Regions from separate parts of the Anaeromicrobium sediminis genome, predicted to be linked through region 3. Evidence: riboswitches for the same ligand, from Rfam matches in the RefSeq annotation. Region 3 holds a riboswitch; each other region holds the start of a gene.
What was found. A riboswitch is a leader RNA that binds a small molecule or an ion and turns the genes downstream of it on or off. The one in region 3 is predicted to bind S-adenosylmethionine.
Positions count from the first base shown of each region.

Region 1: another riboswitch for S-adenosylmethionine. It lies ahead of metF (methylenetetrahydrofolate reductase [NAD(P)H]); the one in region 3 lies ahead of CCE28_RS10340 (methionine ABC transporter ATP-binding protein).
Region 2: another riboswitch for S-adenosylmethionine. It lies ahead of CCE28_RS19110 (O-acetylhomoserine aminocarboxypropyltransferase/cysteine synthase family protein); the one in region 3 lies ahead of CCE28_RS10340 (methionine ABC transporter ATP-binding protein).
Region 4: another riboswitch for S-adenosylmethionine. It lies ahead of CCE28_RS13605 (Na+/H+ antiporter NhaC family protein); the one in region 3 lies ahead of CCE28_RS10340 (methionine ABC transporter ATP-binding protein).

Region 1 covers NZ_NIBG01000020.1:66,966-75,214, reverse strand. The annotation lists gene ilvB (biosynthetic-type acetolactate synthase large subunit) at 1-1,435, opposite strand, end outside; SAM riboswitch class I at 1,604-1,703, shown strand; SAM riboswitch class I at 1,772-1,872, shown strand; gene metF (methylenetetrahydrofolate reductase [NAD(P)H]) at 1,956-2,852, shown strand; gene CCE28_RS17340 (vitamin B12 dependent-methionine synthase activation domain-containing protein) at 2,890-3,552, shown strand; gene CCE28_RS17335 (homocysteine S-methyltransferase family protein) at 3,542-5,899, shown strand; gene CCE28_RS22335 (hypothetical protein) at 6,046-6,204, shown strand; gene CCE28_RS17330 (hypothetical protein) at 6,375-6,872, shown strand; gene CCE28_RS17325 (sigma factor G inhibitor Gin) at 7,019-7,207, shown strand; gene CCE28_RS17320 (S-layer homology domain-containing protein) at 7,359-8,249, shown strand, end outside.
Region 2 covers NZ_NIBG01000026.1:39,163-47,411, forward strand. The annotation lists gene CCE28_RS19090 (xanthine dehydrogenase family protein molybdopterin-binding subunit) at 1-569, opposite strand, end outside; gene CCE28_RS19095 ((2Fe-2S)-binding protein) at 591-1,064, opposite strand; gene CCE28_RS19100 (FAD binding domain-containing protein) at 1,061-1,906, opposite strand; gene metA (homoserine O-acetyltransferase MetA) at 2,125-3,042, opposite strand; gene CCE28_RS19110 (O-acetylhomoserine aminocarboxypropyltransferase/cysteine synthase family protein) at 3,054-4,337, opposite strand; SAM riboswitch class I at 4,448-4,557, opposite strand; gene CCE28_RS19115 (threonine aldolase family protein) at 4,606-5,625, opposite strand; gene CCE28_RS19120 (GNAT family N-acetyltransferase) at 5,662-6,084, opposite strand; gene CCE28_RS19125 (hypothetical protein) at 6,186-6,659, opposite strand; gene CCE28_RS19130 (rhodanese-like domain-containing protein) at 6,723-7,247, opposite strand; gene CCE28_RS19135 (TlpA family protein disulfide reductase) at 7,473-8,018, shown strand; gene CCE28_RS22795 (CD1871A family CXXC motif-containing protein) at 8,018-8,143, shown strand; gene CCE28_RS19140 (4Fe-4S binding protein) at 8,145-8,249, shown strand, end outside.
Region 3 covers NZ_NIBG01000008.1:12,182-20,430, forward strand. The annotation lists gene CCE28_RS10315 (DnaJ C-terminal domain-containing protein) at 1-353, opposite strand, end outside; gene CCE28_RS10320 (trans-4-hydroxy-L-proline dehydratase activase) at 726-1,625, shown strand; gene hypD (trans-4-hydroxy-L-proline dehydratase) at 1,630-3,999, shown strand; gene proC (pyrroline-5-carboxylate reductase) at 4,013-4,822, shown strand; gene CCE28_RS10335 (YerC/YecD family TrpR-related protein) at 4,852-5,154, opposite strand; SAM riboswitch class I at 5,399-5,505, shown strand; gene CCE28_RS10340 (methionine ABC transporter ATP-binding protein) at 5,766-6,761, shown strand; gene CCE28_RS10345 (methionine ABC transporter permease) at 6,754-7,404, shown strand; gene CCE28_RS10350 (MetQ/NlpA family ABC transporter substrate-binding protein) at 7,420-8,244, shown strand.
Region 4 covers NZ_NIBG01000012.1:21,910-30,158, forward strand. The annotation lists gene clpP (ATP-dependent Clp endopeptidase proteolytic subunit ClpP) at 1-420, shown strand, start outside; gene clpX (ATP-dependent protease ATP-binding subunit ClpX) at 434-1,702, shown strand; gene CCE28_RS13600 (hypothetical protein) at 1,750-2,415, opposite strand; SAM riboswitch class I at 2,590-2,690, shown strand; gene CCE28_RS13605 (Na+/H+ antiporter NhaC family protein) at 2,845-4,137, shown strand; gene CCE28_RS13610 (peptidase associated/transthyretin-like domain-containing protein) at 4,195-4,725, opposite strand; gene CCE28_RS21870 (hypothetical protein) at 4,821-5,327, opposite strand; gene asrA (anaerobic sulfite reductase subunit AsrA) at 5,701-6,720, shown strand; gene asrB (anaerobic sulfite reductase subunit AsrB) at 6,713-7,504, shown strand; gene asrC (sulfite reductase subunit C) at 7,518-8,249, shown strand, end outside.

The sequences.
Region 1 (8,249 bases), on a different contig from region 3:
TTCCTTTCCCATAGGCATTATACTGTAACTCTCTTACCATGCCTAATCTATTATTATTAAATAGAATTATAAGTATAGGTAGATCATTTTGTCCAATAGTACCTAATTCACCTAGAGACATTTGAAGACCACCATCACCGGTAACACATATGACCTTATTGGTACTGGCAAATTGGGCCCCGATAGATGCAGGTAGGGAGTATCCCATAGTGCCAAGTCCACCAGATGTGAATATGGATCTTTTACCCATAAATTTAAAGTTTTTAATAGTCCAAATTTGGTTTTGTCCTACGTCAGCTGTAACTATACAATCATTGTGAGCTTTATCAGATAGATAGTTTAGAGCTACCTTGGGATTCACATATTTTTCATCTAATATATTATTTTCTTTTTCAGTAGACTTAATAATTTGTAATTGGTTTATCCAATCCTTAGTATCTAGATTAGTTATTTTTTTATTGAATTCTTGTAATATGGTTTTAGCATCACCAACTATAGGTACATGGGATTTTATATTCTTGCCCACTTCAGCTGGATCAATATCTATATGGATTATATCAATATCATTATTTAAAGATTGAATTAGATTATGGGCCCTATCGGCTATTCTGGCTCCTATAATCATTATTAAATCAGCTTGGCTAACTATATTTTTAGAGCCCTTATTCCCATGGATTCCGATCATTCCTAAATGATATGTGGAATCTTCGTTTAATGCACCTATACCCATAAGAGTATGGATTACAGGTATTTGTCCCTTGTTTACAAATTCTCTAAATTCATCTACTGCATTTGCACAAATTATACCTCCACCTACACAAATGAGAGGACGCTTAGAACCTTTTAATTTATTTAAGGCACGTTTAATTTGTCCTAGATGACCTTTGTATGTGGGTTTATATCCTAGTATATTTATGTTTGAAGGGTAATTGAATTTCATTTTTTGCCTTTGTATATCTACAGGAATATCAATAAGCACTGGCCCAGGACGACCAGTCTTTGCTATATAAAAGGCTTCTTTTATTATCTTAGGAATATCCTCAGCTTTTTTAACTAAATAATTGTGTTTTGTGAAAGGTTCTGTAGATCCTACTATATCTGCTTCCTGAAATACATCTTTACCTATTAGGTTGGAATTTACTTGGCCTGTAATTACTACTAGCGGAATAGAATCCATATAGGCAGTAGCTATCCCTGTGATTAAGTTTGTAGCTCCAGGTCCAGATGTGGCCAAACAGACCCCCACTTCTTTACTAGCCCGGGCATAGCCGCTGGCACAATGGGCAGCAGATTGTTCATGGCGGACTAAGATATGGTCTATATTAGAGTGTCTGAGAGACTCATAAAGAGGTAAGACCGCCCCTCCTGGATACCCAAATATAAATTTTACATTCTCTTTTTCTAAACACTTAATGATAATATCTGATGTTTTCATATCTTATCTCCTTTTAAAAATATTTCAACTATCGTAGCAAAAAATAAGACAGATGTCAATAAATTCTCAAAATTAAGAAAATTATTTTTGGAATAAATAAAAATTAAGTATAAAGGTATTGACATATGTTTCCACTATATATATAATTGATATAATTTAATATGATAAAACTTATCTAGAGAGGTGGAGGGACTGGCCCTGTGAAACCCGGCAACCTGCGTAAAGCGAAGGTGCTAAATCCTGCAGCAATTAAGCTGAAAGATGAGAAACTATTTTTAGTAGATAAACCTCTTTCAGTATGAAAGAGGTTTTTTAAAATTAAAAAAGTTAATACAGATTTCATCAAGAGAGGTGGAGGGACTGGCCCTATGAAGCCCGGCAACCTGCGTAAAAGCTAAGGTGCCAAATCCTGCAGCAATTAAGCTGGAAGATGAGAGTAAAGTTTAAACATATAAACTCTCTTATCTTTAAGAGAGTTTTTCATTTTGTTAATAACCTATTTTTAATGAGGAGTGAGAATATGAAGATTAAAAACTTATTTAACCAAAAAAGACCAGTTATTTCTTTTGAAATTTTTCCACCAAAGAAAAGTAGTTCTATAGATACTATATATAAAACTATTGATGGATTAGCAGAATTAAAACCAGATTATATAAGTGTTACTTATGGAGCAGGAGGTAGTGGTGAGGAAAATAAGACATTAGAAATTGCATCTATAGTTAAGAATAAATATAATATAGAGGCATTGGCCCACCTTACTTGTATATCTTCAACAAAGGATGAAATAGACAGTGTACTAAGAGAGCTTAAAGAAAATAATATTGAAAACATTTTAGCTCTGCGGGGGGATCTTCCTAATGATCCTAATTTCAAATTTCCAGATCCCCTACATTACAGATATGGATCCGATTTAGTTAAACATATTAAGAAGAATGGAGAATTTTCCATAGGAGGAGCTTGTTACCCTGAAGGGCATATAGAAAATGATAATATGGATAATGATATAGAAAATTTAATAAGAAAAATTAATTATGGTACAGACTTTTTAATAACTCAATTATTCTTTGAAAATAATAATTTTTATAAGTTTCATGAAGATTTAGTAAAGAAGGGGGTAAATATCCCTATACAAGCAGGGATTATGCCTGTTACTAATAAAAAACAAGTAGAGAGGATTGTATCCCTTTGTGGATCATATATACCACCTAAATTTATGAAAATAATGAATAAATATGAACATAACAAGGAAGCCCTAATGGAGGCAGGTATATGTTATGCTACAGAGCAAATAATAGATTTACTATCTTCTGGAATTGATGGAATCCATATATATACTATGAATAAACCAGAAATAGCACATAGAATAACAAAGAATATAGGTTGTGTAGTAAAGGCATTAAATGAAAAAGCCGTATAAGTAGTGATACTTAATAAGTAAAGGGTGGGAGATATGGATGTGTATAGACAAAAAAGAGGTTCTTAGATATTTGGGATATAAGAATCAACATATGGATGAAAAACTAAATAATCTTATAGATGAGTGTATGGCAGAAATAAAATCCATATCTAAACCCAAATATGTGTATGATATATTTTCTATAAATAAGGATAATGGGTTCACATTAGAAAATACTAACTTTATTTTAGAAGGAAAAAATATAAAGGATCATTTAAAGAATTCCACTAAATGTGCTGTAATGGTGGCAACCTTAGGAAGTATGGTTGATTCTAAGATAAAGTATTATGAAAAGATCAGTTTAACAAGGGCTCTCATATTAGATGCCTGTGCCACCACTTATATAGAGCATATTTGTGATGGGGTTGAAGATGAAATTAAAGAAATTGCAAGGAAAGAAGGTAAAAATATTACCTTTAGATATAGTCCTGGATATGGAGATTTTTCTATTAAAGTACAAAGTAAAATACTAAATATATTAGATGCTAATAAAAGAGTTGGAGTTACTTCAACGGAATCTAGTATATTGATACCTAGAAAATCAGTAACAGCTTTTATTGGGTTTCAGATAGAGGAAAAAGAAAAGATAAATAAATGCTTAAGTTGCAATAAATATAAGAGTTGTAGTTTTAGAAAAGGAGAGATTAGTTGTGGATATTAGGGAAAAGTTAAAGGATTCCATATTGTTTTTTGATGGTGCCATGGGTACTATGTTACAGGAAAGAGGATTAAAGAGGGGTGAAGTACCAGAAACCTATAATATAATATATCCTCAAATAGTAAAAGAAATTCACCAAAAATATATAGAAGCAGGGACAGACATAATAACTACAAATACCTTTGGAGCTAATGAATTAAAACTAAAAGATACATCCTACTCCGTTGAAGAGATAATAGATGCGGCAGTGAAAAATGCTAAGGAAGTGGCAGGGAATAAATATGTGGCTCTAGATATGGGGCCAATAGGTCAAATGATGGAACCGATGGGAACACTGAAATTTGAAAGGGCTTATGACATATTTAAGAGGCAAGTAATAGCAGGAACTAAGGCTGGATGTGATTTAATATTAATAGAAACCATATCAGATTTATATGAGATGAAGGCAGCCGTATTGGCAGCAAAAGAAAATAGTAATTTACCCATATTTGCCACTATGACCTTTGAAGAAGACGGACGTACTTTTACCGGAACAGATCCTATTAGTATGGTAGTTTTCCTAGAAGGTATTGGAGTAGATGTATTAGGAATGAATTGTTCATTGGGGCCTAATGAAAGTAAACATATAGTAACTAAAATATTAGATTATGCATCAATACCTGTTATGATACAGCCAAATGCTGGTTTACCTAAAATTGTTGATGGAAATACGGTTTATGATGTGACACCAGAGGAATTTGGAACTACCATAGAAGAGCTACAGTCTTTAGGAGTTAGAGTATTTGGAGGATGTTGTGGTACAAATGATAATTTCATAAGGGAAGTGGTAAATAGACTAAAGGATAAAGATTCAGCTAAAATAGAAAATAAAGAATTTACTGCTGTAACTTCTGCCACAAAAAATGTAATAATTGATGAAGTTGTTATCATTGGAGAGAGAATAAATCCAACAGGAAAGAAAAAGTTTAAAGAAGCACTTAGGAATAAGGATATAGACTATATATTAAAAGAAGCCATACTACAAAAGGAAAAGGGAGCACATGTATTAGATGTGAATGTAGGCCTACCAGAAATCGATGAGATAAGCCTATTAAGGGACGTAACGAAAGAAGTCCAGTCTATAGTAGACTTACCCCTACAAATCGATAGTACGGACCCTGTGGCCATAGAGGCGGCCATAAGGGGATATAACGGAAAAGCCATAATAAACTCTGTAAATGGAAAAGAATCTGTTATGAAGGACATATTTCCCATAGTTAAAAAATATGGAGCTTGTGTAGTTGGTCTTACACTAGATGAAGATGGAATACCATCTAAAGCTGAAGATAGGGTGAAAATAGCAGAAAAGATTATAAAAAGGGCGAAGGAATATGGAATAGATAAGAAGCACATATTAATAGATTGTCTAGTTCTTACTGCCAGTGCTCAACAGGAGGAAGTACTAGAGACTATAAAAGCAGTAAAGATGGTAAAGGAAAAGTTTAATGTAAGAACCACCTTAGGAGTTAGTAATGTGTCCTTTGGACTACCAAACAGAAGGTTATTAAATAAGACCTTTTTAAGTATGGCATTGGCAAGTGGATTAGATGCTCCCATAATAAATCCTAAGGATGATGACATACTAGAGACTGTATATGCCTATAAAGTCCTTGCAAATGAGGATAGGGACGCAAAAGTCTATATAGACAAGTTTAAGCATGTTAAAAATGTGAAACAGGATGTGAAAACATCTGATCTAACATTACAAGAAATTATAATAAAGGGGTTAAAGGCAGAGGCTAAGGATAAGACTATAGAGCTTTTAAAAGAGAAGTCTGCCCTTAAAATCGTAAATGAAGATTTAATTCCAGCTCTAGATATAGTGGGGAATAGATTTGAAGAGGGAAGTGTATTTTTACCACAACTTATAATATCTGCAGAAACGGTAAAAGTGGCCTTTGAAGTTATAAAGGAAAAAATAAAGAAGGAAGAAGAACAAATAAGTAAAGGCAAATTAATATTAGCCACAGTACAAGGTGATATTCACGATATAGGTAAGAACATAGTTAAGGTTATACTAGAAAACTATGGCTTTGAAGTAATAGACCTAGGAAAAGATGTGGATCCTATGAAGATAGTAGAAGTGGCTAAGGATGAAAATATAAAATTAATAGGATTAAGTGCACTTATGACTACTACGGTAAAGAGTATGGAAGAAACCATAAGGCTTTTAAGGGAAAATGAAGTAGGCTGTAAAGTTTTTGTAGGTGGAGCCGTATTAAATGAAGAATATGCACAAATGATTAAGGCAGATTTTTATGCTAAGGATGCGAAGGTAGCCGTAGAAATCGCAAATAAAGTATTAAATTAGTAGATAAAAAGCCAGTTTTTTATAAAAACTTTAACCATTCAACAATTTGCTACAAAAATAGTAATATATGGCCATTTATAGACAGAGGAAAAAGGGTTATTATATAGAATAAGAAGGTATAAAGTCTTTATAAAAGAGGTTAGAGTATGATTATAAAAATTATTTTAACAGTGATGTTGTGTATACCCATGGCATGCTTACAAATATATTTAATTAGAGATGTGCTAGAAAATATAGAGAAAAAACCTTCCCCAAAAAGAGTGAGGGTTCAGAAAAATTATGGGCACATAAGGATAGCAAAATAATATATTAATATTAGAATTATTAGTAAAGAAAGTATTTAAATACTTTCTTTTTTCTTTTGAAATAAATTTAATATAAAACACTTTTATTTGATACAAATTTTATAACATGATATTATTATATCTATATACAATTTGTATGGACATATATTTTATTATAAGGGGAGTCTAAAATGTATATAATTAAGCAGACTATTAAACAAAAAAGGTTATCATTTTGGAAACTTTGTCTAATGATTATAGGAACTATTATCACACTTGATATTTCTTTAAGATTATTAAAAATAGTAAGTCCTATCCTAGCAACCATAGGAGCTTTATTATCATTTGGGTTAGCAGTATGTGCCTGCCTATATATTATATATAGGAGAATTTCTTATTATAATTATAAGATAATAGGTGACGAACTTATAATGGAAAGAGTATTTGGTAGAGCAAGCCACTCTTTTTTAAGTTTGAAATTAAGTGAACTAGATTTGTTTGAAGCCTATGACAAGGCCGATATAGAAAAAATAAAAGAAAAGAAGGCAAAAACGTATAAATTTATTTCTACTAGAGAAACCAAAAACTGGTATATAGGTGAATTTACTAGAGGTGGAGATGTATATAGGTTTGTATTTGAACCTAATAAAGAACTTCTAAATGCCATAAATGCAGTAATGTCATATTAAAAAAGTAGCCCAAGGGGCTACTTTTTTATGTTTTTGATTAAGCCCCCAAAAAAGGTACAATAAGATTGAAATTTCTTATGACACAGACATACAGTAAGTGAATAGAATATTATATAAAGGCCATAATTAATAAAGAGGTGAGGCTTTTGAGTAATTGTATTATGTGTATGGAAAAACCTAAGGAATACATAAATTTATTAGATGAACGTATATGCAGAGAATGTGAAACAAAAATTACGGACTTATCTATAGATGACATTGAATATGAATACTATAATATGATGATTAAAAAAATATGGAGTAAGTACTTAGTTAAATATGATGAGAGCTACTAATTAGTAGCTCTTATTATTTTTTGCCCTACTTGGTTAAAGGGTAATTTTAGTTTTTTAGTTATAGAAAATAAATAAAAATTATATAGACGACAACTAATTACAAAATTTACCAATTGGTTGTGCTAATATATTGTGGCAGGGAGGGATAGCCATGAACAAAAAAATCAAAATTCTATTATTAATTATTTCTCTTTTAATAAGTACTACTTTTACATCCTACGGATATATAGGAGTACAAGGTAAAATTCCTAGATTAACAGAAAATAATAATACAGTAGTATCTTCTGGATCTAGAATGACAGAAATCAGCAAGTTGAAAAAGGATAAGAGTATTGAAGAAATAATAGAGGAAATAAGAGAAGCAGCTAGAAGAGAAAGTGAATTTATGAAAGAGATAGGAGAAGATAAAGACAAAAATAAAGACAAAGATAAAAAAGAATCTAAAAGTAAAAAGAGTAATAAGTCAACAAAAAGTAAGAGTATTGAAGAGATAATAAGGGAAATTCAAGAAGCGGCAAGAGAAGAAACAGAATTTATGAAAGAGATAGGGATGGATAAAAAAGGATCTAAAAGTAAGAGTATTGAGGAAATAATAGAGGAAATAATGGAAGCAGCAAGAGAAGAAACTGAATTTATGAAAGAGATAGGAGAATATAAAAAAGGATCTAAAAGTGAAAAGAATAATAGATCAACAAAAAGTATTGAAGAGATAATAAGAGAAATTCAAGAAGGAGCTAGAGAAGAGAGCCGATTTATGAAGGAGATAGAAAAAGAAGATAATAAACCTAAAAAGATATTTTCAGATATAAGTAGTCATTGGGCAAGGGACTATATAGAAAAGTTATCAGAAAAAAATATTATTTCTGGCTCTAATAATAACGAATTTAACCCAGAAGGGTACATAACGAGAGCCCAAATAGCTGCCATCTTAGTAAATGCATTAGATATAGATATGAACTCTTATGAAAATAATAAAGTATTTGAAGATGTAGGGGTTGAAAGTTGGTATAGCAAGTTTGTTTCTGTAGCTTATAGAAATAAT
Region 2 (8,249 bases), on a different contig from region 3:
ATATGGGGAACGAAGAATTCCGTATCAAATACATAATCAGCTTCCTCAAAACCCTTCTCTATATCTCCCTTTCTTATCTTCTTCCAGTTACTAATGTTAGTTCCTGGCTTTGGAAAGAATATAGGTGCATACTTATATTCTTCTAGATCTGGATGGATAATAGATGCATCTTCATTAATGCCATCCTTTGCATTTGCAACAACTGGTAACTCAGCATATTCCACATCTATAAGTTCTACTGCTTCCTTTGCAATTTCTTCTGTCTCAGCAGCTACCGCAGCTACAGCTTCTCCCCTATATCTAACTTTATCTACTGCTAAGAAAGTCTTATCCTCTAAATACAGACCTACCCTTTTAGAAAAATCCTTTCCTGTAGTTACCACTTTTACTCCCCTTAACTTTTCAGCCTTAGAAGTATCTATATTTATTATTTCTGCATGGGCATAAGGGCTTCTCTTTACAGCTGCATATAACATGCGTGACATCTTCAGATCATCTACATATTTTAAGTCTCCTGTTACCTTTTTAATCCCATCTACCCTATGTATGCTCTTACCTATATATTTCATCTTATTCACCCCTTTTTGATCCTATATTTCATTATTCTTATTGGAGATTTCCATTATGGCTTCTACTATTTTTTTGTATCCTGTGCATCTACACAAATTACCACTTATAGAATCCTTCACTTCCTCCTCTGTAGGCGTAGGATTTTCTTTTAAAAGACCCTTAGCACTCATAATCATTCCTGGAGTACAATAGCCACATTGTAGTGCTCCATTTTCAATAAAAGATACTTGTAAATCATCTAATTTAGTTCCATTAGACAATCCTTCTATGGTTACGATTTCTCTACCATCTGCTTCTACACCTAAAACTAAACAGGCATTAATAGGTTTTCCATCAAGTAAAATAGTGCAAGCTCCACACTCTCCCATGCCGCAACCTTCCTTGGCTCCTGTTAAATCGAAATCTTCCCTTAACATGGTAAGTAAAGTCTTATTAGGTTCCACTTCGTATTCTATTTCTTCATTATTTAATATAAAATTTATTTTGTGCTTCACTTTGACACCTCCTCCTTTATAACTTCAAGGCTTCTTTTTATAGCCACCTTCACCATATCTACTCGGTACTCTTTACTAGCTCTCACATCTCCTATAGGAGCACATTCTGTAGCTGCTATTTCACATGCTTCTTCTATAACTTCATTAGTTAAACGTTTTCCCTTTAAATATTCTTCCGTTTTTCTTGCTCTTATTGGAGTTGGAGCAACAGAAGCTAAGGCAATTCTATATTCATCATTTGCTAGGCAGCATGTAGCTCCTACTGTTGATAAGTCCACTTCTTTTCTTCTAGAAATCTTTTGAAAACCACCTATTATGCCATCATAACGTGGTATTTTTATTGCCTTTAATATTTCTCCATTCTTTAAAGAAGTTTTTCTTACCCATACAAAGAAGTCATGAATAGACATTTCCTTTTCTCCCTCTGGAGTAAAAATAACTAGTGTTGCGTCTAAAGCCAATAGTGGTGTAGATGTATCTGCCAATGGAGATGCATTACATATGTTACCTGCCATAGTAGCCCTATTTCTTACTTGTCCCGAACCTACAGACTTGGCTCCCTCACTTAAAACTTTATAGCACCTCTTTACTTCCTTGTGATGGGCCATATCATTTAAATTTACACAAGCTCCAATATATATTCCATCATTATCATACTTTATATCATAAAGCTCTTTTATTCCCTTTATGTCCACTACCACTTTAGGATTAGTTATATTCTCCCTAATTCTAACTAATAAATCTGTACCACCATTTAAAATATGAGCATCATCCCCATATTTTAATAGAAGGTCACTTGCTTCTTGTAATGTGGTAGGTTTATAATATTCAAAATCTCTCATTTTTTTTCACCCCCGAATGTATATAATATGTATATTCCAAAGGGGGGTTCTTCATTTTGTTTATTGTCCTCAAATTTTCATCTATTTAAATTAAATAGGTTTGTTAATAAGTACTAAAAAAATATTATCTATCCACATAACCTTAGTAGTTTCTACACAAATACACAAAAAAGGTGAAAAAAGCCCAAGCCTTTTTTCACCTTCTTTATATACCTTCCCTATTCTATTTCATCAATAACATACTTGGTTTCTTGATACACATAATAGTTAAGCCAATTAGTAAACAATAAATTAGCATGACTTCTCCAGGTTAACACTGGATTGTTTTCAGGATTATCCCTTAGAAAATAATTTCTAGGTATATCTATATCTAACCCTTTATCCACATCCCTCTTATATTCCTTTAACAAAGTATCAATATCATATTCAGAGTGACCAGATATGAAAAACTTTCTCCGATCTTTAGAAGCTACTAGATAAACTCCCGCTTCCTCTGAATGGGATAGCAAATCTAGGTCTTTTACCTTTTCTATGTCCTCTCTCCTAATCTCCGTATGCCTAGAATGGGGAACCCTAAATAATTGATCAAATCCATAAAAAAGTTTTTCCTCCGGTTCATTTATTTCATGATCAAATACTCCAAATAATTTCTCCTCTAGGTCATATTTAGGTACATTGTAATAATGATATAACCCGGCCTGGGAACCCCAACATATATATAGGGTGGAGGTCACATTTCTATTGGCATAATCTAAAATCTCCTTTAACTCTTCCCAATAGTCCACTTCCTCAAACTCTAATTGTTCCACTGGGGCTCCCGTAATAATCATTCCATCAAATTTCTTATCTTTTATATGATTAAAGTTTTTATAAAAGGTATCTAAATGAGTTCTTTCTGTATTTTTAGATTCATGGGACTCCATACAAAGGAATGTCACTTCTATTTGAATTATAGAATTTCCTATGAGCCTAAGTAATTGTCTCTCTGTAGTCTTTTTATCAGGCATTAAATTTAGTATGGCTATCTGAAGTGGCCTTATATCTTGATGGATGGCTCTATCTTCTTTTATAATAAATATATTTTCTTTCTTTAATTCTTCTCCTGCAGGTAATTTATCTGGTACAATAACTGGCATGTGCGCTCCCCCTATCCTTGAACCTTTTCTAGGGCCTGTTCAAAATCCCCTATAATATCATCTATGTGCTCAATACCTACAGAAACCCTAATAAGTTCTGGTAGTACCCCTGCATTTCTTTGTTCTTCTTCACTTAACTGTCTATGGGTAGTAGAACTTGGATGAATAACTAAAGTCTTTAACTCCCCCACATTTGGTACTAATGTGGCTAGTTCCACAGAGTCTATAAATATTTCCCCTGCCTTTTTGCCTCCCTTTATACCAAATGCTAACATTCCTCCAGCACCCTTTGGTAAATACTTTTTCCCAAGTTCATAGGAACTACTGGATTTTAACTTAGGGTAATATACCCAATCTACCTTTTCATGATTTTCTAAATAAGTGGCTAATTTTAAAGCATTTTCACAATGCCTATCCATTCTTATGTGTAGAGTCTCTAGTCCCATATGGAATAAGAATGAGTTAAATGGACTTAAACAAATTCCTAAATCTCTCAACAATTGTACTCTTGCCTTTCCTATAAAAGCTCCCTTTCCAAATGCATCCGTATAGACCATACCATGGTAGCTAGGGTCTGGCTCAGTAAGTTCTGGAAACTTGCCATTATTCCAATTAAAGTTACCACTATCCACAATTACTCCACCTATGGAATTACCATGACCACCAATATATTTAGTTGCTGAATACACTACTATGTGAGCCCCATGTTCAAAGGGTCTGCATAGATAGGAGGTAGCAAAGGTATTATCCACTATGAAAGGTACGTTAAATTCTTCTGATAAATTACTAAATTTATCAAAATCTAGCACATTAAATCCTGGATTTCCTATGGTCTCTCCATATAAAGCCTTAGTATTTTCTTTAAATGCATCTCTTATAATTTCAATAGGATCATTAGGATTTACAAAGGTAACCTCTATTCCAAATTTCTTAAAAGTATTATTAAACAAAGTATAAGTTCCACCATATAAAGTACTTGCAGCCACTATATGATCTCCTGCACCACAAATATTTAAAAGGGCTAAACTAATGGCTCCTTGACCAGAAGATGTGGCTAGGGCTCCTACTCCACCTTCTAATGCATTCACCTTTTCTTCAAATGCACTACTTGTGGGATTATTAATTCTCGTATATATGTTTCCTGCTTCTTCTAAATCAAATAATTTTGCAGCCCTCTCTGCACTTCCTAGATAATAGGATGCGGTTTGATGGATTGGCAAATTCCTAGCACCCGTTTCATCTGCTTTATAGGTTCCTTGTACTGCCATTGTGTTAAAATTCCAATTATTATTCATAAAGTCTCCTCCCTTTTTATGGAGAATAGAAATACCTATTTAGAACTAATTTTTTATAAAAAAATCCTCTTCCATATATGGAAGAGGATAGTTCGCAAAAGTTCCCTATTCTCTCATCTTCCAGATAATGATTCTGCAGGATTTAGCACCTTTTCAACGTTTTAGTTGCTGGTTGCTGAGACGTCACAGGGCCTGTTCCCTCTGTCTCTCTTGATGAGATATTAAATTTCTTAATATTATATTTTATTTTAACTTTTCTGTCAATAGACTATATTAATTCTTTTATCCTTTTTATGAAGCTTTCCACATCATGCCTATTAGTATCAAAGGAAGTAACTAATCTAACTAATGAACTTTCTTCATCTAGTACATAGAAAGGATATTCTTCCTTTAGTGGTTCTATAATATGTTTTGGCAAGTGGACAAATATCATATTAGTTTCCAACTCCTCTGCCATTGTTATTCCATGTATGTCCATTAGTTCCCTTTCTAATAACTTAGCCATAGAATTGGAATTTTGGGCATTTTTAATCCATAGATCATCTTCTAAATATCCTATGAACTGGGCTGATACAAATCTCATTTTAGATATTAATTGCATTCCCTGTTTTCTTATGTACTTAAAGTACTTGCTAAGATCTGGGTTAAGACAAACTATAGCCTCTCCAATCATCATTCCATTTTTAGTTCCACCAAAGGATAATAAATCTACTCCCGTGTCACATATCATTTCTTTTAAGTTAGTATTAAGTGCCACTACAGCATTAGATATTCTAGCCCCATCTATATGTAATAACATATGTCTTTCATGGGCAAAATCTGCTAATTCTTTAATCTCTTCTATAGAATATAAAGTACCCTTCTCAGTGGGTTGGCTTATGGATATGGCCTTTGGATGTACTTGGTGTTCATCCCCTCTACAGGTGATTAACTCTTTTATTTTTTCTAAGGTCAATTTTCCATTTTCATTGGCTCCATATAATATTTTGCATCCACTAAATCTCTCTAAAGAGCCGCATTCATCCACATTAATATGGGCCGTATCAGCACATACAACAGCTTCAAAGGGTCTTAATAATCCACTAAGACCTACCACATTAGCAGCAGTTCCTGTAGCTACAAAATATACATCAACTTCTTTTTCAAATATCTTTTTAAATTTATCCATGGCTTCCTTAGTATAATCACAATTTCCATAGGGTAGTGCATGTCCTACGTTAGCTTCCACTATCTTTTTTAATATGTTTTCATGTACCCCTGAATTATTATCACTTAAAAACATTTTCATAATCTTATTCCTCCCTCATGTTAAACCTAATTATTTTTATTTGCATATCATATCTATATGGGGAATTCCATCCTCTAAATATACCTGTGATATGGGGTTAAAGCCTAAACCCTTGTAAAAGTCTATAAGATATTCTTGGGCAGATATTCTAATACTTTTATTTCCTATGAACTCCATGGCTTTTTTCATTATTTTTGAAGCCAGTCCCCTATTTCTATATTCCTTGGTGACTAAAACTCTACCAATTATCATTTCATCATCCTTAGATGGAATTATTCTTAAATATGCACCTATTTTATCTCCATCCTTAATCATCACATGAAAGGAATCCATATCCTTATTATCACATTCCCTATAAGGACAATTTTGCTCTACCACAAACACATCTATTCTTTCCCTTAGTATGTGATATAATTCATCTACACTTAGTTCATTAAACTTCTTAATAATATATTCCATATAACTCTCCTTCTTATAAATTACTCCCATTATACTGGATTTTAACCATTTCTACTAGGTTATTTTATAAACAAAAATAAAGTAGCATTAAAGCTACTCTACTATTCTGGTATTATCTCAATTATACTTCCTTTTACCTTATTGTTATCATCTCCTAGTATTTTTATAAAGATCTTATCCTTTACAGACCTACTAGTATCTTCTTCTTTAGTAAAACTATTTTCTTTTAGTATATTTAGAGCTTCATCTTCATCCATACCCTTTTTTATACCATATACATCCTCATTACTGCTCTTTACTATTATTTTTCTCACTTTACTATCCTTATCAAATCCTATACTAAGGTGTTTATCATCATATGTTCTTTCATACCCATAGACACAAGGGGAATATTCTCCTTCTCCACCTAATATATATATTACTTCCTTTTCTTCCATTAAAAGCTTTATTCCAAATACATTAATATTAGGATTAATTTCTTCACTTATGAATTTGTCTTCCTTGGAAGTATTGCATCCAGCAAATAGACCTATAATTAAAGTTAAAAGCATTACGCTTTTTAATAATCTTTTCATGATTTTGCCCTCCCTTAAAGCGAAAAGGATATAACCATAATCCTAGTTATATCCTATGTATTCTTATTTTTCTACTTCATACTTTCCATCTTGCCATCCAATAATTCCACCAGGAAGACGGTATACATTTTTATATCCTAAAGACTTTGCAAGGGCTGCTCCCACATGACTTCTTCCACAAGCAGTGAATCCACAATATACAACTATAGTCTTTTCTTTGTCATCACCTAATAATTTTATAAATGCTTCCTTTTCTTCCTTAGTAGCATCATCTATAGACTTCTTAGGCATTACTCCATTTAAGGCTGTTGGTATGTGACCTTTTTTGTAAAAATCATTCGGCATAGTATCTATGATTACCATATCTTTTCCTTCATCTATCCATTTTTTAAGTTCTTCTCCACTGACTAAGTCATATCCGCCAGCCTTTTGACCCTTAGCTAGCTTAATGGCAGCTGCCTCAATTTTAACTTCATTTCCATCTGGAGCTGTACCTATTTTCTTTGCTGCAGAAGAAGTTCCACAACCTACAAATGTTCCAAGTGATAACACAACAATTAGGATTACTCCTAATATTCTTTTATTCATTACTTTCTCCCCCTTGTAATTACTAACTCTTACATATTTTACTATTTAAATATTATTACAATATTTACCTAAAATCCAATTCATAATCCTAATGACTTTTTGGGAATTATTTAGAATTTCTATAATTAAGCATAATTCTTTTAATGTACATAGGAAGGACACAAAGAATACACATAAGGCTTCTATACTTTAATCATGAAAGATTTGGTGAAGGGAGAATGTATTATGAAAAGAATTATTGGTTTTATATTAATAACCACACTAATGTTTGGTCTTATGGGGTGTACTGGAAAGGAAGAAGTAGATTCTAGTGTGGATGAAAATCCTCTGGCTAATAAGAGTTTCGCATCCTTTGAAACAAAGGATTTAAAAGGAAATGAAGTAACAGAAGAAATATTTAAAGATAAGAAATTAACTATAGTTAACATATGGGGTACATTTTGTAGTCCCTGTATAGAGGAAATGCCTGAGCTACAAAAAATTTATGATAATTATAAGGATCAGGGAGTAAATGTAGTTGGTATAATAAGTGATATATCCTTAAAAAATTCCACTGATGAGGCCGATAATATTGTATCAAAAACAGAAGTTAAATATACAAATTTATTATGTGATAAAAATCTAAATGATCTTACAGATAATTTTTCTTACGTTCCTGTAACTTTATTTGTAGATTCAGAGGGAAAAATATTAGAAATTTTCGTACCGGGAAGAGCCACATACACAAATTTATCCAATATAATAGATGATATCTTAAAGGGTGATAATTAATGATCACTAAATTATCTCTCATAATAAGTATTTTAATGATGGGATTAGGCGCTACTAGAGGGGAAGTCTCTAGCATATTAATTAAATCCATAAATATATGCCTTGAATGTATAGGAGTTGGTTAATATGAGAAAAGCTGTCCAAATTATATGGACTATTATTACAAATGGATACGTTCCTGGCTTTATAAAGGGTACTATCTACAGAGGGGCTACAAAGAAATTTTGTGTT
Region 3 (8,249 bases):
CCTAAATCAAATCCATCGTTGCCAAATACCATATTGAAGAAATCACTAAAATCACCATTAGCTCCACCACCAGAATGTCCAAATCCCCCAAATCCAAACTGAGAAGGGTCAAAATTCATACCATTTTGGAAATTATACCCACTTCCAAATTGGTCATATTTTTTCCTCTTTTCTTCATCACCTAATACTTCGTAGGCTTCATTTATGGATTTAAATTTTTCTTCTGCTTTTTTATTATCTGGATTTGCATCGGGATGATATTTTTTTGCTAATTTTCTATAGGCACTTTTTATATCACTCTGAGATGATCCCTTATCCACTCCTAATATTTTATAATAATCTTTATATTCCAATCTAATCTCCCCTTTTGAATAATTGAATTCTCTATCTACATATTATTTTTTTCTATTTATATATATTTATTCTAGTTTTTTGACTTTCTTTGACTTTTATTATAAATAAAATTCTACTATAAATCAAGATGGCATTTTTACACATTTTATTCACCATTGTAAATTTTTTTTATAATTATAAATTTATATAGATTTTTAGCATATAGATATGTTATATTTATAACAAGAAGTGCAAAGTTTGTATTTAGTAACTTATATAGTAATTTTTGTAGAATTTCATCGTTTTACTTCCATCAACATTTTTTTACAACCGTAAACTTTTTTAACCAATATATTTTATTTAATATTTTAATTTTAAGGAGTAATTTTATTATGAAAAGAGGATTAATTACTAATATTCAAAAATGCTCTATTCACGATGGCCCAGGTATACGAACTACCATATTTTTCAAGGGCTGTTCTATGAAATGTAGTTGGTGTCACAATCCAGAGACACAAAGTTATATACCTGAAATGATGTACAATAGTGAAAAATGTAATTTATGTGGATCATGTGTAAAAGCCTGTTCCAAAAATGCTCTAACCTTAAAGGATGAATTTATTCACCTGGATTCTCATTTATGTAGTTTATGTGGTAAATGCATAGATTATTGTATTAATAACACTAGAGAAATAATTGGTACCCAGTATACAGTATCTGAACTAATGAAAGAAATAGAAAAGGACAAAATCTTTTATGATGAATCTGGTGGTGGTGTTACCTTATCTGGTGGTGAAGTTATGACCCAAGTAGATTTTGTGACAGATTTAGTTAAAAGATGTAAATCCAAGGGTATATCCGTAGCCATTGATACTTGTGGCCATGTAAATTATGAGTCCTTTGAAAAAATCCTAGATTATGTGGATTTATTTTTATACGATATAAAAATCATGGACCCTCTTATACACCAAAAACATACTCTAGTGGATAATAACTTAGTATTATCCAATTTAGAAAAATTAGCAAATGATAAGGCTAATATCAATATTAGAATTCCCCTTATAGAAGATATAAACACAGATACAGATAATATTGAAAAAATTATACACCTATTAAAAAGGCTTAATCTAAAGAAAGTAAATCTTCTTCCCTACCATAATACGGGAAATCATAAATATGAAAGATTAAAAATGGACTACGAAAAAAATTTAAAAGCTCCTAGTGAAGAAGATTTAAATTATATAAAAAGTATATTTGAAAAAAATGATTTTAATGTGAAGATAGGAGGTTAATTTTATGGAAAGAGGAATAAATGAAAGGGTAAAAAGCTTGAGAAAGGAAAGTACTTCCACATCCCCTTTTATATCTATTGAAAGAGCAAAACTTTATACAGAGGCTTATAAAAAATATGAGGGAACTGTGTCTACACCCATATTAAGGGCCTTGTCTTTTAAATATTTCATGGAGAATAGGACTTTATGTATCCATGAAGGAGAGTTAATAGTAGGAGAAAAGGGACCTTCATTACAAGGTACTCCCACATTTCCAGAGCTTTGCTGCCATACATTAGAAGATTTTCACGTTATGGATTCTAGAAAACATATTTCATTTAAAGTAGATGAAGATACTAAAAAGATACAAGAGGAAGAAATAATCCCTTTCTGGGAAAAGAGATCTATTAGACATAAAATATTTGAAAACATATTCCCTGAGTGGATAGATTGTTACACTAGTGGTATTTTTACAGAATTCATGGAGCAACGTGCCCCTGGTCATACGGTTGGGGACGGTAAAATTTATGAAAGAGGTTTTATAGATTTTAAAAAGGATATAGATGAGTCCATAAGCAAATTAGATTTTATGAATGACAAGGAAGCTTTATCTAAATCCCATCAGTTAGAAGCTATGAAAATCTGTTGTGATGCCATTATGATTTACGGTAAACGTTATAGTGAATATGCTAAAGAGTTAGCAAGTAAAGAGACAGATGAAAAAAGAAGAGATGAACTTTTAACTATAGCTAAAAATTGTGAAGTGGTTCCGGCCCATAAACCAGAGACTTATCATCAAGCCATTCAAATGTACTGGTTTGTCCATGTGGGAATAACTACAGAATTAAATATTTGGGATGCCTTTAGTCCTGGTAGACTAGATCAACATCTTAACCCTTTCTATGAAAATGATGTGGAAAATGGCATATTGGACAGTGATTCTGCTCGCGAATTATTAGAATGTTTATGGGTTAAATTTAACAATCAACCAGCTCCACCAAAAGTGGGGATAACATTAAAAGAAAGTGCCACTTATACAGATTTTGCCAACATAAATACAGGTGGAATAACTAAGGATGGCTTTGATGGAGTAAATGATGTAAGTTATTTAATATTAGATACTATGGATGAAATGAGATTATTACAACCTAGTTCTAACGTCCAAATTAGTAAAAAAACTCCCCATAAGTTCTTAAAGAGAGCTTGCGAAATTTCTAGACGAGGATGGGGTCAACCTGCCTTTTACAATACGGAAGCCATTATACAAGAGTTGTTAAATTCTGGAAAATCCATAGAAGATGCTCGTGAAGGTGGAACTAGTGGTTGCGTTGAAACGGGAGCCTATGGTAAGGAAGCTTATATATTAACAGGATATTTAAATATACCTAAAATTTTCGAAATCACCCTATTTAACGGTTATGATCATGTATCTGGAAAACAACTAGGACCTACAACTGGTGAGGCATCTTCCTTTAAGTCCTTTGATGAATTGTTTGAAGCTTTTAAAATTCAATTAAAGCATTTTGTAGATATTAAGGTAAAGGGTAATAATATAATAGAAAACTTATATGCAGAGTTTATGCCTGCCCCATTCATCTCTACTGTAATTAGTGACTGTATTTCTAATGGAAAAGATTATAATGCAGGTGGTGCTAGATATAATACTAACTACATTCAGGGAGTTGGTATAGGTACTATTACAGACTGCTTATCTGCAATTAAATATAATGTATTTGACGAAAATAAGTTTAATATGGATGAATTATTAGAGGCTATAAAAAATAATTTCCAAGGATATGAGCACATTAGGAATATGGTTATTAATAAAACTCCAAAGTACGGAAATGATGATGATTATGCAGATTCATTAATGTTAAAAGCCTTTAATGCCTTTTATGATGAAGTAACAGATAGGCCTAATATGAAGGGTGGAAAATATAGAATAGATATGCTACCTACCACTTGTCATGTTTATTTTGGTTCTGTAATGATGGCATCTCCTAATGGAAGACTTGCTAATAAACCTGTATCTGAGGGTATTTCTCCAGCTAAGGGTGCTGATAGATTAGGACCTACTGCCGTTATAAAATCTGCTTCTAAGATGGATCACCTAAGAACTGGTGGAACTTTACTTAACCAAAAGTTCACTCCATCTGTAGTTAAGGATGATGAAGGTCTTGAAAATATGTCTGCATTAGTAAGAAGTTATTTTAAAATGGACGGACATCATATACAATTTAATGTAATGGATAAAAAAATCCTGATTGATGCACAAAAAAATCCTGATGACTATAAGGATTTAATAGTGAGAGTAGCAGGATATTCAGATCATTTCCATAATTTAAGTAAAGAGTTACAAGATGAAATCATAGGAAGAACTGAACAATCTTTCTAAGGAGGAGATACTTATGAATAAAAAAATAGGATTTATCGGTTGTGGTAATATGGGTGGAGCCATGATTGGCGGAATAATAAAATCTGGCTTAATTAAGGCTGAAAATATTATGGTATCTGATTTAGATGAAAAGAAATTAGAGAGTATAAAAACAGCTTTAGGCATTAACATAACTACTGATTCTGTAGAATTAGTAAATAATTCAGATATAATTGTATTAGCTGTAAAACCTAATATTTATGATTTAGTAATTAAAGGGATTAAGAATAGTTTAACTAAGGATAAACTATTAGTCACCATAGCTGCTGGTGTGAGCTTAAATCATATGGAAAGCCTACTTGGTCATGATTATAAAATAGTTCGTACTATGCCAAATACGCCGGCCCTAGTAAGCGAAGGTATGAGTGCCCTATGTCCTAATAAAAACATATCACAGGAAGAATTAGATATGATAAAAGCCATCTTTGAAAGCTTTGGTAAGGCTGAAGTAGTTAAAGAAAATCTAATAGATGCAGTTATAGGTGTTAGCGGTTCTTCTCCTGCCTATGTATTCATGTTCATTGAAGCCATGGCTGATGCTGCCGTTTTAGGTGGTATGAGCAGGGATAATGCATACAAATTTGCAGCACAAAGTGTTTTAGGTTCAGCTAAAATGGTCTTAGAAACGGGTATGCACCCAGGTAGATTAAAAGATATGGTATGTTCCCCTGGAGGTACTACTATAGAAGCCGTATCAACCTTAGAAAAAGAAGGCTTTAGATCAAGCGTCATAGAAGGCATGTTAGCTTGTATGAACAAATCTAAAAAAATGAGTGGTAATTAAAAAAATAAGTAGCAACTAAAAAAGAAGGCTTAGCCTTCTTTTTTTTCTAATCTATCTAATACTAAATTATATCCGTCTGCCCCATAGCTTAAGCATCTATTTATTCTGCTTATAGTAGCCGTACTCGTTCCAGTTATTTCTTCAATTTCATTATAAGTTTTCTTCTCTCTTAAAAGCTTCGCCACCTTAAGCCTTTGAGCAAGAGATTGAATTTCTTTTATAGTACATATATCTTCAAAAAACCTATAATATTCTTCCTTGCTTTCAAGTAACATAAATGCATCAAATAATTCATCTATAAATTCGCTTTTTAATTTTGAATCATATGTCATTCCATTATCACCTCAATTTAATTTTTTTTGAGGGCAACTAGCAAATCCTATTTTGTAAATTTTCGCCCTTTTAAGCTACCTCATGTCCTAGAAAAATTAAAACTGCTAGATATATTTATACTTCTATACTTAGTGCCCTTTTCCTTTATTTATAGAATAATTTTTTAAAAACTTTTTGTTGACAATTATTAATTTACCCATTATACTTTATTTTAAATCAATTCAGAAAAATTAATACATTTTACTCTTATCAAGAGTGGCTGAGGGACTGGCCCTATGACGCCCGGCAACCGGCTCGCAAGAGCAACGGTGCCAATTCCTACTATATCTAGTGATATAGGAAGATGAGAGATGCGTCAGTCTTGTATGCTGTAGCCTCTTTCATTTAATGAAAGAGGCTTTTTTAGTTACCTATAACTTTTCAAAGTTATAAGTAACTAAAAAAGTAAGGGGTATGGGGGAAGAATTCCCCTACCTCTTTAAAGGAGGGTGTTCAGATTACGATAGTAATCGTCGAAGGGAACCGTAGGGTTCCATAACGAATCATACGTAGTATGACTTTTTAATGGAATTTTATACAGTTAACCAAATAATTTCTAGGAGTGAACTTCATGATCATAATAAAAGAATTATCTAAAACTTACGTAAAGGGTAATGTGAAAGTAGATGCCCTTAAAAATATAAATTTGCAAATATGCAATAGAGACATATACGGAATTATAGGATTAAGTGGTGCTGGAAAATCCTCTTTAGTTAGATGTATAAACCGCCTTGAGGAACCTACTAGTGGTAGTGTGATTATTAATAATACAGATATTGTGTCTCTGGCTAACAAAGAACTTAGGGAAATGAGAAAAAAAATAGGCATGATATTTCAAAACTTTAATTTACTAAGTAGTAAAACTGTATTTGAAAATGTGGCCTTTCCCCTTAGATTAATTAAAACACCTGAAGATAAAATAAACAAAAAAGTAAAAGAACTTCTAGACTTAGTAGAACTATCTGATAAATCCAATTCCTATCCTAGTCAATTAAGTGGTGGGCAAAAACAAAGGGTTGGTATTGCCAGGGCTTTAGCTAATGATCCAGATGTATTATTATGTGATGAAGCCACATCGGCCCTTGATCCTAAAACAACTCATCAAATATTGTCTCTACTAAAGGACATTAATAAAAAACTAGGCATTACCATAGTCATAATAACCCATGAGATGGAAGTAATAAAAGAAATATGTAATAAGGTGGCCATATTAGAAGGAGGAAGAGTTATCGAAGAAGGTAATACCATAGATATTTTCTCTAAACCTGGTAACAAGTCTACAAAGCACTTTGTGGAAGATAATCAAGTGATTCCTGAAAATATGCTCCATGGTAATATTATTAGTTTATCCTATACAGAAAAGAGTGTAAGTGAACCTATAATATCTAGAATATCTAGAGAGTTTAACATAGATGTGAATATTATTAGTGGAAAGATAGAATATGTACAAAACACACCTATAGGAAAGCTTACAATTGGATTAGATGTGGCAAAAACTTTATTAGAAAAGATAATTGAATATTTAGAATCAAATCATATAAAGACAGAGGTGATGAAAAGTGAATAATATATTGTCCTTAATAATACCATCCTTAAATGAAACCCTATTTATGGTAGGATTATCCACACTCCTGACCATCCTATTAGGTTTACCCCTGGGAATTACCCTAGTAGTAACTGATGAAAATCATATATTACCTAACAAAAGTGTTAATAGAATCCTTTCATGGATTATTAACATTACCCGCTCCCTACCCTTTATCATATTAATGGTATTTATAATTCCATTTACAAGGTTTGTAGTAGGAACAACTCTAGGTACTAAGGCTGCCATAGTTCCCCTAGTAATAGCTGCCACACCCTTTTATGCTAGAGTAGTTGAAAGCTCCATAAGGGAAATCCAATGGGGAGTTATAGAAGCCTCCCTAGCCATGGGCGCTACACCAATGAAAATTATAACACAAGTACTAATTCCAGAAGCTACCCCATCCCTAGTTTTAGGTATTACCATTACTTTAATTAATATTGTGGGTTATTCAGCCATGGCAGGGGCCATTGGTGGTGGTGGTCTCGGTGACTTAGCCATTAGATATGGTTATCAACGATTTAGAGTAGATATAATGTGGTCAACTATTATAGTTTTAATATTATTAGTGCAAATCATTCAGTCTACTGGAAATAAATTAGCTTCATTAATCAATAAAAAATAATAGGAGGAATTAAAAATGAAAAAAATATTGAAAACATTATCTTTATTATTAGCATTAGTCTTAACATTAAGTGCTTGTGGTACAAAAAAGGAAGTATCACAAGAAACATCCAATGAAACTTCTAATGTACTTAAAATAGGAGCAACGCCAGTTCCCCATGTGGAAATATTGAACTTTATTAAGGAAGATTTAGCTCAAGAAGGTGTAGAGTTAGAAATAATAGAATTTACAGATTATGTTCAACCTAACGTATTATTATCAGATAAAGAACTAGATGCTAACTTCTTTCAACATGTACCCTATTTAGATTCTTTTGTAACTGAAAGAAATTTAGATTTAGTAAGTGTAGCAAAAGTTCACGTAGAGCCCCTTGGATTATATTCTAAAAAGTTTGAATCTTTAGAAGATATAAAGGACGGAGCAACTATCTCAATTCCTAATGACCCTACCAATGAAGGTCGTGCTTTAATACTTCTAGATAATGCAGGTATTATAAAGTTAAAGGATGATGCTGGTCTTGAGGCCACAGAATTTGATATTGCTCATAACCCTAAAAATTTAGTATTCAAACCAATAGAAGCGCCTCAATTACCTAGGACATTAGAGGATGTTGATGGAAGCGTTATAAATACAAACTTTGCCCTAGAAGCTAATTTAAATCCTACTAAGGATGCCATTTTATTAGAAGGCAGCAACTCTCCTTATGCAAATATTATAGTAACAAGAAATGATAACAAGGGCGATGAAAAAATCCAAAAGTTAATTAAGGTAATTCAAAGTGAAAAAGTAAAAAAGTTCATAGAAGAAAAGTACAATGGTGCTGTTGTACCAGCATTTTAAAGATA
Region 4 (8,249 bases), on a different contig from region 3:
GACCCAGATAAAGATATTATGATCTACATAAATTCACCAGGTGGAAGTATTACTGCAGGTATGGCTATTTATGATACAATGCAATATATAAAGCCAGATGTTTCTACTATATGCATAGGTATGGCAGCAAGTATGGGAGCATTTTTACTTACAGCAGGAGCTCCGGGAAAGAGATTTGCTCTTCCAAATTCGGAGATAATGATACACCAACCATTAGGTGGAACTCGTGGGCAAGCAGAGGACATTAGAATTCACGCTGAAAGAATTGTTAAGATGAGACAAAAATTAAATGAAATTTTAAGTGAAAGAACTGGCCAGCCTTTAGAGAAAGTTTCAAAAGACACTGATAGAGATTACTTTATGAGTTCCGAAGAAGCAACAGCTTACGGAATAATCGATAAGGTAATAACTTCTAGATAGTAGAGGTGAAGATATGTCAAGATTTGACGAAAAAAAACAATTAAAATGTTCCTTTTGTGGGAAATCTCAAGATCAAGTAAGAAGGCTTATTGCTGGTCCTAGTGTCTATATATGTGATGAGTGTATTGAACTTTGTCAAGAAATCATCCAAGAAGAGTTTGATGAAAGCATAGAAGTTGATATGGGCGATTTACCTAAGCCAAAGGAGATCAAAAACATATTAGCTGAATATGTAGTAGGTCAAGAAAGAGCTAAGAAGGCCTTAGCTGTAGCTGTGTACAATCATTATAAACGTATTAATCATACGGGTAAAAAAGATGATATAGAAATTCAAAAGAGTAATATAGTTATGGTAGGTCCAACAGGATCTGGAAAGACTTTACTTGCTCAAACATTGGCTAAAATATTAAATGTACCTTTTGCCATAGCTGATGCTACTTCATTGACAGAGGCTGGATATGTGGGAGAAGATGTGGAAAACATCCTATTAAAACTTATTCAAGCGGCTGATTATGATATAGAAAAGGCTGAAAAGGGAATCATCTATATAGATGAAATAGACAAGATAGCAAGAAAATCTGATAATCCGTCTATTACAAGGGATGTATCTGGAGAAGGTGTACAACAAGCCCTACTAAAGATATTAGAGGGAACTGTTGCTAGTGTTCCTCCACAAGGTGGAAGAAAGCATCCACACCAAGAATTCATTCAAATAGATACTACTAATGTGTTATTTATTTGCGGTGGTGCCTTTGATGGATTAGATAAGGTTATTCAAAAGAGAATTGGTAAAAAGACTATGGGCTTTGGTGCTGATATTCAAAGTAAGGAAGTAAAAGACATTGGTCAATTACTTGGTAAAATCGAGCCAGAAGATCTATTAAAATATGGTCTAATTCCAGAATTCGTAGGAAGAATTCCTGTTATGGTAACATTAGAGCAATTAGATGAAGAATCACTAGTGGCCATATTAAAGGAGCCTAAGAATGCTATAGTAAAACAATATAAAAAGTTGTTTGAAATAGATAATGTGGAATTAGATATAGAAGAGGATGCTTTAATAGAAATCGCTAAAAAGGCCATAGAAAGAAAAACTGGTGCAAGGGGACTGCGTAGTATTGTGGAGAACCTAATGCTAGATGTAATGTTTGAAATTCCGTCTAGGGATGATATAGAAAAGTGTGTAATAACTAAAGAAACAGTTGTAAACAAAAACGAACCTACTTTAGTTATTTCAGACAAAAAGAAAAAGAAAAAAGTTAAAAAAGAAAGCGCTTCATAAAAAAGCAAAAGGAGATGAATTAAATTCATCTCCTTTTAATTTAAATACTAACTTGCAGGAACTTGACCAAAATCAGTGTTTATATATTCCTTTAAATCCTCTTCAGACACACTTAGTTCAATAAATTCCTTTGCACTATCATCTAAAGGCATGTAATAAAATACTACATTTTCATCTTTAAAGTATAACCTTACTCCCTCTGCTTCTATTCCTTCTTTTATTCCTTTATCTTTAGCCTTTTGGTCTAGTATTCTCATTACTTCTTCTTTAGACTTAATAAGATTATCATACGTAATCTCATTTGAAGAATTCATATCTAGATTAATACTTTGTTGAATATTAATTTTACCATGACCTTGTATTTCACCAGTACCTTTGAATAATACACTTAATATATTTTCATCCATTCTCGTGATCTCATAGTCTATTTGCACATGGTTGTAAATATCTTCATTTCCATATATATCAGCAATTCTTTTTAAGCTTTGATTCATATAATCCATTAAAAGTTCTCCAGGATAATCTATAACTTGAGGATAATCTATTTTTGTATCTTTAGACTCTACCTCCAGAACTTCTTTAGTTATATTATAGTTTAAAACTAATTTGTTATCTTCAGTTTCCTTCTCTGATATATTTGATTCTTGTTTACTGCACCCTACAAAGGTGAAAATTAATAAAACTGCAACTACTAAACTTAATAATCTTTTCATAATTGTCCTCCTAGTATTTTTTATTACATGCATTAGACGGATGAATAATACAAAAAGTTTCACTAAATATAAAATTTATTTTTTTAGAGTAGAAATGTCTGTGTGAAAAAAACATTTGACAATATTTATTCTTTTAGCTATAATCATATACGTTGTGAAAAACAATTAAATATAATCTTATCAAGAGCGGCGGAGGGACTGGCCCTATGAAGCCCGGCAACCTAGATTAAATTCTGTGGTGCTAAATCCAGCAGGTGATACCTGGCAGATAAGGGACAAAGGAAATTTAACTTCTTGCATTATCTGCAAGAAGTTTTTTTAGTTTATAAGGAAATTAAAAAGTAATTAATGTGCACAGCTTTTTAAATTCAAATGATTGTCCCTAGAAAAATATGTACTTTATTTAAACTATACGTAGGAGGAAGGATTATGAATAATAAAAAAAGTAGTTTAGCATTGTTACCATTATTAGTTTTCTTAGTTATGTATTTAGTAACATCTATTATAATAGGAGATTTTTATAAGATGCCTGTAAGTGTATCTTTTCTAGTGGCTAGCATAGTAGCCATCTGTATGAATCCTAAGGAGAAGATTTCTCATAAAATAGAGATTTTTTGCAAAGGGGCAGGAAACACTAATATTATAATCATGTGCTTTATATTCATATTAGCAGGAGCCTTTGCTGGGGTGGCTAGAGAAATGGGAGCTGTAGATTCTACAGTAAACTTAGGTCTCAGCATATTACCAGGAAACATATTAATAGCAGGAATATTTGTAATTGGTTGTTTCATATCCCTATCTATAGGAACTTCTGTGGGGACTATAGTTGCCCTATCACCAGTGGCCATAGGGTTAGCTGAAAAGATAGACATATCTTTAGGCCTTGCTTTAGGTGCTGTAATTAGTGGAGCCATGTTTGGAGATAACCTATCTATGATATCAGATACTACTATTGCAGCGGCACGTACTCAAGGTTGTGAGATGAGAGATAAATTTAGGATGAACTTCTTAATAGTAGTACCAGCAGCCATTGTAACAGGGATTATATTTGTTTTAATAGGAAATGGAAACAATACTGCCATAGGAGGAGACCATCCATACAGTATAATTAAAGTAGTTACTTATTTAGTGGTATTAATAGGAGCTTTATCAGGAATAAATGTATTTGTAGTTTTAACTGGAGGAACATTATTTGCAGGAGTTGTAGGTATTATGACAAATTCCTTTGACATATGGGGTTTTGTATCAGCCGTATCTAATGGAATCAATGGTATGGCAGAGATTATAATAATATCCTTATTAATTGGTGGTATGGTTGAAGTAATCAAATTTAACGGTGGAATTAATTTCTTACTAGATTTTATTAGAAATAGAATATCTAGTAAAAGGGGAGCTGAATTTGGAATTGCCCTATTAGTTGGTGTGGTTGATTTGTGTACAGCTAACAATACTATTGCCATAGTAATGACAGGTCCAATTGCTAAAGATATAGCAGATGAGTATAATATAGAACCAAAGAGATCAGCTAGTATACTAGATACTTTTTCATGCTTCTGCCAGGGGATTATTCCCTATGGAGCTCAAATTCTTGTGGCAGTGGGAGTGGCATCAAATAAGGTTTCTTCATTTGATATAATGAGATATTTATACTACCCCTACTTAATGGGAATATGTGCAGTAATAGCCATATTAATAGGAGTGCCAAAGCTTAAAGAAGCATAATAAAAACAGGATAGGTAATACCTATCCTGTTTTTATTATGCTTCTTTAAGTATTATATTAACCAAGATCATCTTCAACTTTTTTTAGAAGTATAGATTGGTGATGATTTTGTCCAGGCATGATTTTTATATTGTATATTTTCTCCTTAAAATATCTTCCAAGATATGCATATAAGGTATAATAGCCTGGTGGCAAATTTTCGATGACGAAGTTTCCATTATCATCTGATTTAGTTTGGCATACTGGATATGTCTTAGAATCATCATAGGATCCAAAGTATAGTAAAACAATTGCATTTGGAGTGATTTCCCTATTACTTTTTGAATAGATTACTCCAGCGATTTTACCAGCAAAGTTATCCATATTATTATCCATAGTTAATTGAACATTTTGGAAATTAAATTGGGAAGGATGGGTTTCTAGGTGCTGGTCTTGGCCTAAATCATGCATGCTTTTTTGAATACTAGATTGATCTAGAGTTTTTTCAGTATTGTCTTTTTCTGTTAGGTATTCTGTTTCAATCACATCATTTTTTTTAGTAGAATCATTAATTTGGATTTCTTGTGGAAGATTTTCCCATGGACTCATAAAAGTACCTCCTATAATTTCTAAAAGGATTGGTGCTTATGTATATGATATTTTTAAAATGGTGGGGGGAAGCCCCCCACTATTTTAATGAATATCTAGCACCAAGGATGCTTCTTCTTATCTTCAATTTCGGCTTCTGCTTTAGCTTTGTTTCTATTTTTGTTCTTAGCATCTGCGTCAGCTTTATTTCTAGCTCTATTTTTAGCATCTGCATCTGCCCAAGCATCTGACCAAGCATCTGCGTCAGTATCTGCATCATTTTTAGATAATTGACCTTGATATTGTCTTTGATAAATGTGATTGTGGTTAGTTTGTTTATTATATTGAACTTGTTTATGCATATCTTTTTCTATTTCTACTTCTTTCTCTATTTCTACTTCTTTTTCTACTTCTTTTTCTTCTTCTTTATCAATATCTACATTAAGATTTCTATTTTTTGCTTCTGCTTTTGCTTTTGCATCTGCTTTTGCTTTTGCTTCTGCTTTTGCCTTTGCTTCTGCATCTGCTTTTGCTCTTGCTTTTGCTTCCGCTTCTAATATTTCAACTTTTATTTCTTCTATTAATCTTCTCTTTAATTCTTCATAAGATAATTCATTCATCATATTTTATTCCTCCACTATTATTTTAGTTATTTTTATTTAGATAAGCTCATATTTTTCTGTATGGAAGAGATATAAGCTTATTGAATTGTTGCAGTTGGTTGTCTTTCTAATTTATTGTATTAATTACTCGATAAAAAGGTGCTAGTTAATATTAAAATTTAGAGACATAACTTAGAAAGTTTCAACTTTACATCCTATCGTGAACCACAAATAGCATAGGATTAAGCAACAATTGCGGTGTGAAAAGGTACTTGGTTGATTCCCCTTCCACTAATTATATATGCATTTTTTTCTTATATCGTGACGAATATCACAGAAAATTATTAGATTCAAAGTTAAAATATTAACAATGAAACTTTTAAGGAGGTAGTCTATGGCGTATAAGGTTAGCATTAAACAGTTTAATCACGTCCTAAATACTTTATCTGATAAATATAAGATTTACGGACCTAAAAAAATAGAGAAAAAGGGTAGATATTCAGATACGGATCTAGTCTGTTATAAGCCCATTAGTGGCCTTGATGAAATGGAATTAAATGAAAAGAGTTTCTTTTCTCCAAAGGAAATCATTTACCCAATTCGTGAAACTCTATTTTACTTTACAGAAGACAACGTATCCGTTCCTTCTGTACCTGATGAAAAGATTATAATTTTCTTAAGACCATGTGACATAAATGGAATGAAAAGATTAGATACAATATTCTTACAAAATGGACCAGAACAAGATTTCTATTATAAGAGATTAAGAGAAAAGGTTAAGTTCTTCATGATTGAATGTAATGAAGGATTTGATTCATGTTTCTGTGTGTCCATGAATGGAAACAAAACAGATGAATATGCAGTAGCATGTAAATTTAATAATGACAATGTAATATTAAATATACAAGATGAGGAATTTAAGGCATTATTCAGTGAAGGAGCTGAAGAAGTTCAACATGAAGTAGAATTTGTTGAAGAAAATAAAGTGAAGGTAGAAATACCTCCAGTAGATAAGGTAACTAAAGAAGTATTTGAAAATGATATATGGACAGAATACACTCACAGATGTATTGGCTGCGGAAGATGTAACACATCTTGTATAACATGTGCATGCTTTACTATGCAAGATCAACACTATGGAAAAGATAATAAAATGGGCGAAAGAAGAAGAGTGTGGGCATCATGTCAAGTAGATGGATATAGCACAATGGCAGGAAACCATGACTTTAGAACAAAAAAAGGCGACAGAATGAGATTTAAGACTATGCATAAGATTAACGACTTTCACAAGAGATTTGGTTTCCACATGTGTGTAGGCTGTGGAAGATGTGATGATGTGTGTCCAGAATATATATCATTCCCTAAGTGCATAGAAAAAGTGAACGAAATAGTAAAGGGGGATTCAAATGAATAATCCATATTTACCAAGACCTATAAAGATAATAGATAGATGGGAAGAATCAGGAATAGACCATACTTTTAGAGTAGAAAATGATATGAATCTAATAGGTGGACAGTTCTTACAACTATCTATACCAGGTGTGGGAGAAGCCCCTATATCTATAAGTGACTTTACTGATAAATATTTAGATATGACCATAAGAAAAGTAGGAAAGCTTACAGATGGAATATTTGATTTACAAGCAGGAGATAAAATTTTTGTTAGAGGACCTTATGGAAATGGATTTAATCTTGACCAATATAAGGGAAAGAACCTTGTAATAGTTGCAGGAGGAACAGGTCTTGCGCCTGTAAAAAATGTAGTTAACTATTTCTATAATAACATGGATTTAGTAAAGAGTTTTACACTAATAGTTGGATTTAAAACTCCTAATGATATTTTATTTAGAGATGAAATTAAAAAGTGGAGTGAGAAAATAAATGTAGTGCTTACTGTAGATTCAGCTGATGAAAGTTGGACTGGAGAAACAGGTTTAGTAACAAAACATATAGCTGTATGTGATATGAAAGATTTAGATAATACGGAAGTAATAGTAGTAGGGCCTCCTATTATGATGAAGTTTGCAACAATTGAGTTTGTAAAAAGAGGTTTAGCGGAAGAAAAAATATGGGTATCCTTTGAGAGAAAGATGAGCTGTGGAATTGGTAAATGCGGACATTGCAAGATAGATGAAACCTATGTATGTTTAGAAGGACCTGTATTTAACTATGTAAAAGCTAAAGAACTTATTGATTAATGGAGGTGATTTCGTGAGTGTAAATGTTAAAAAAGTTAAAAAAAATGCCTATAGAATAACAAAGGTAAGGGGAAAAACTGCTTTAAGAGTAAGAATTCCAGGTGGACATATGGAAGCTAAACATTTTGCAATCTTACAAGAAATTGCAGAGAAGTTTGGAGATGGTGGAGTTCACTTAACTACTAGACAGGGGTTTGAATTATCAGGAATTGACTATGATAAAATACCTGAAGTGAATAAAATGGTTGCGCCTATTATAGAAGACTTAGAATTAAACATTGGTGTTGAAATTGCAAATCCAGAGAATGGATATCCAGCAGCTGGTACGAGAAATGTATCTGCCTGTATTGGTAACAGGGTATGTCAAATTGCCAATGACAATACTACAAGAATTGCTCAAAACATAGAAAAGGCCATATTCCCAAATCATTACCACTTTAAAATTGCTGTGACAGGATGTCCAAATGACTGTATAAAGGCACATATGCAAGATTTCGGAATCATATGTACTACTGAACCTCAGTATGATGAATCTAGATGTATTTCATGTGAAGCCTGTGTTAAGAACTGTAGAATAAGGGTTACAGAAGCACTAACTATGGAAAATAGAAAAGTAAAGAGAGATCATAGAAGATGCTTAGGATGTGGAGAGTGTGTTTTAAAATGTCCAACATTAGCTATGACTAGAAGCACTGAAAAGAGATATAGAATGGTAATCATGGGTAGAACAGGAAAGAAAAATCCA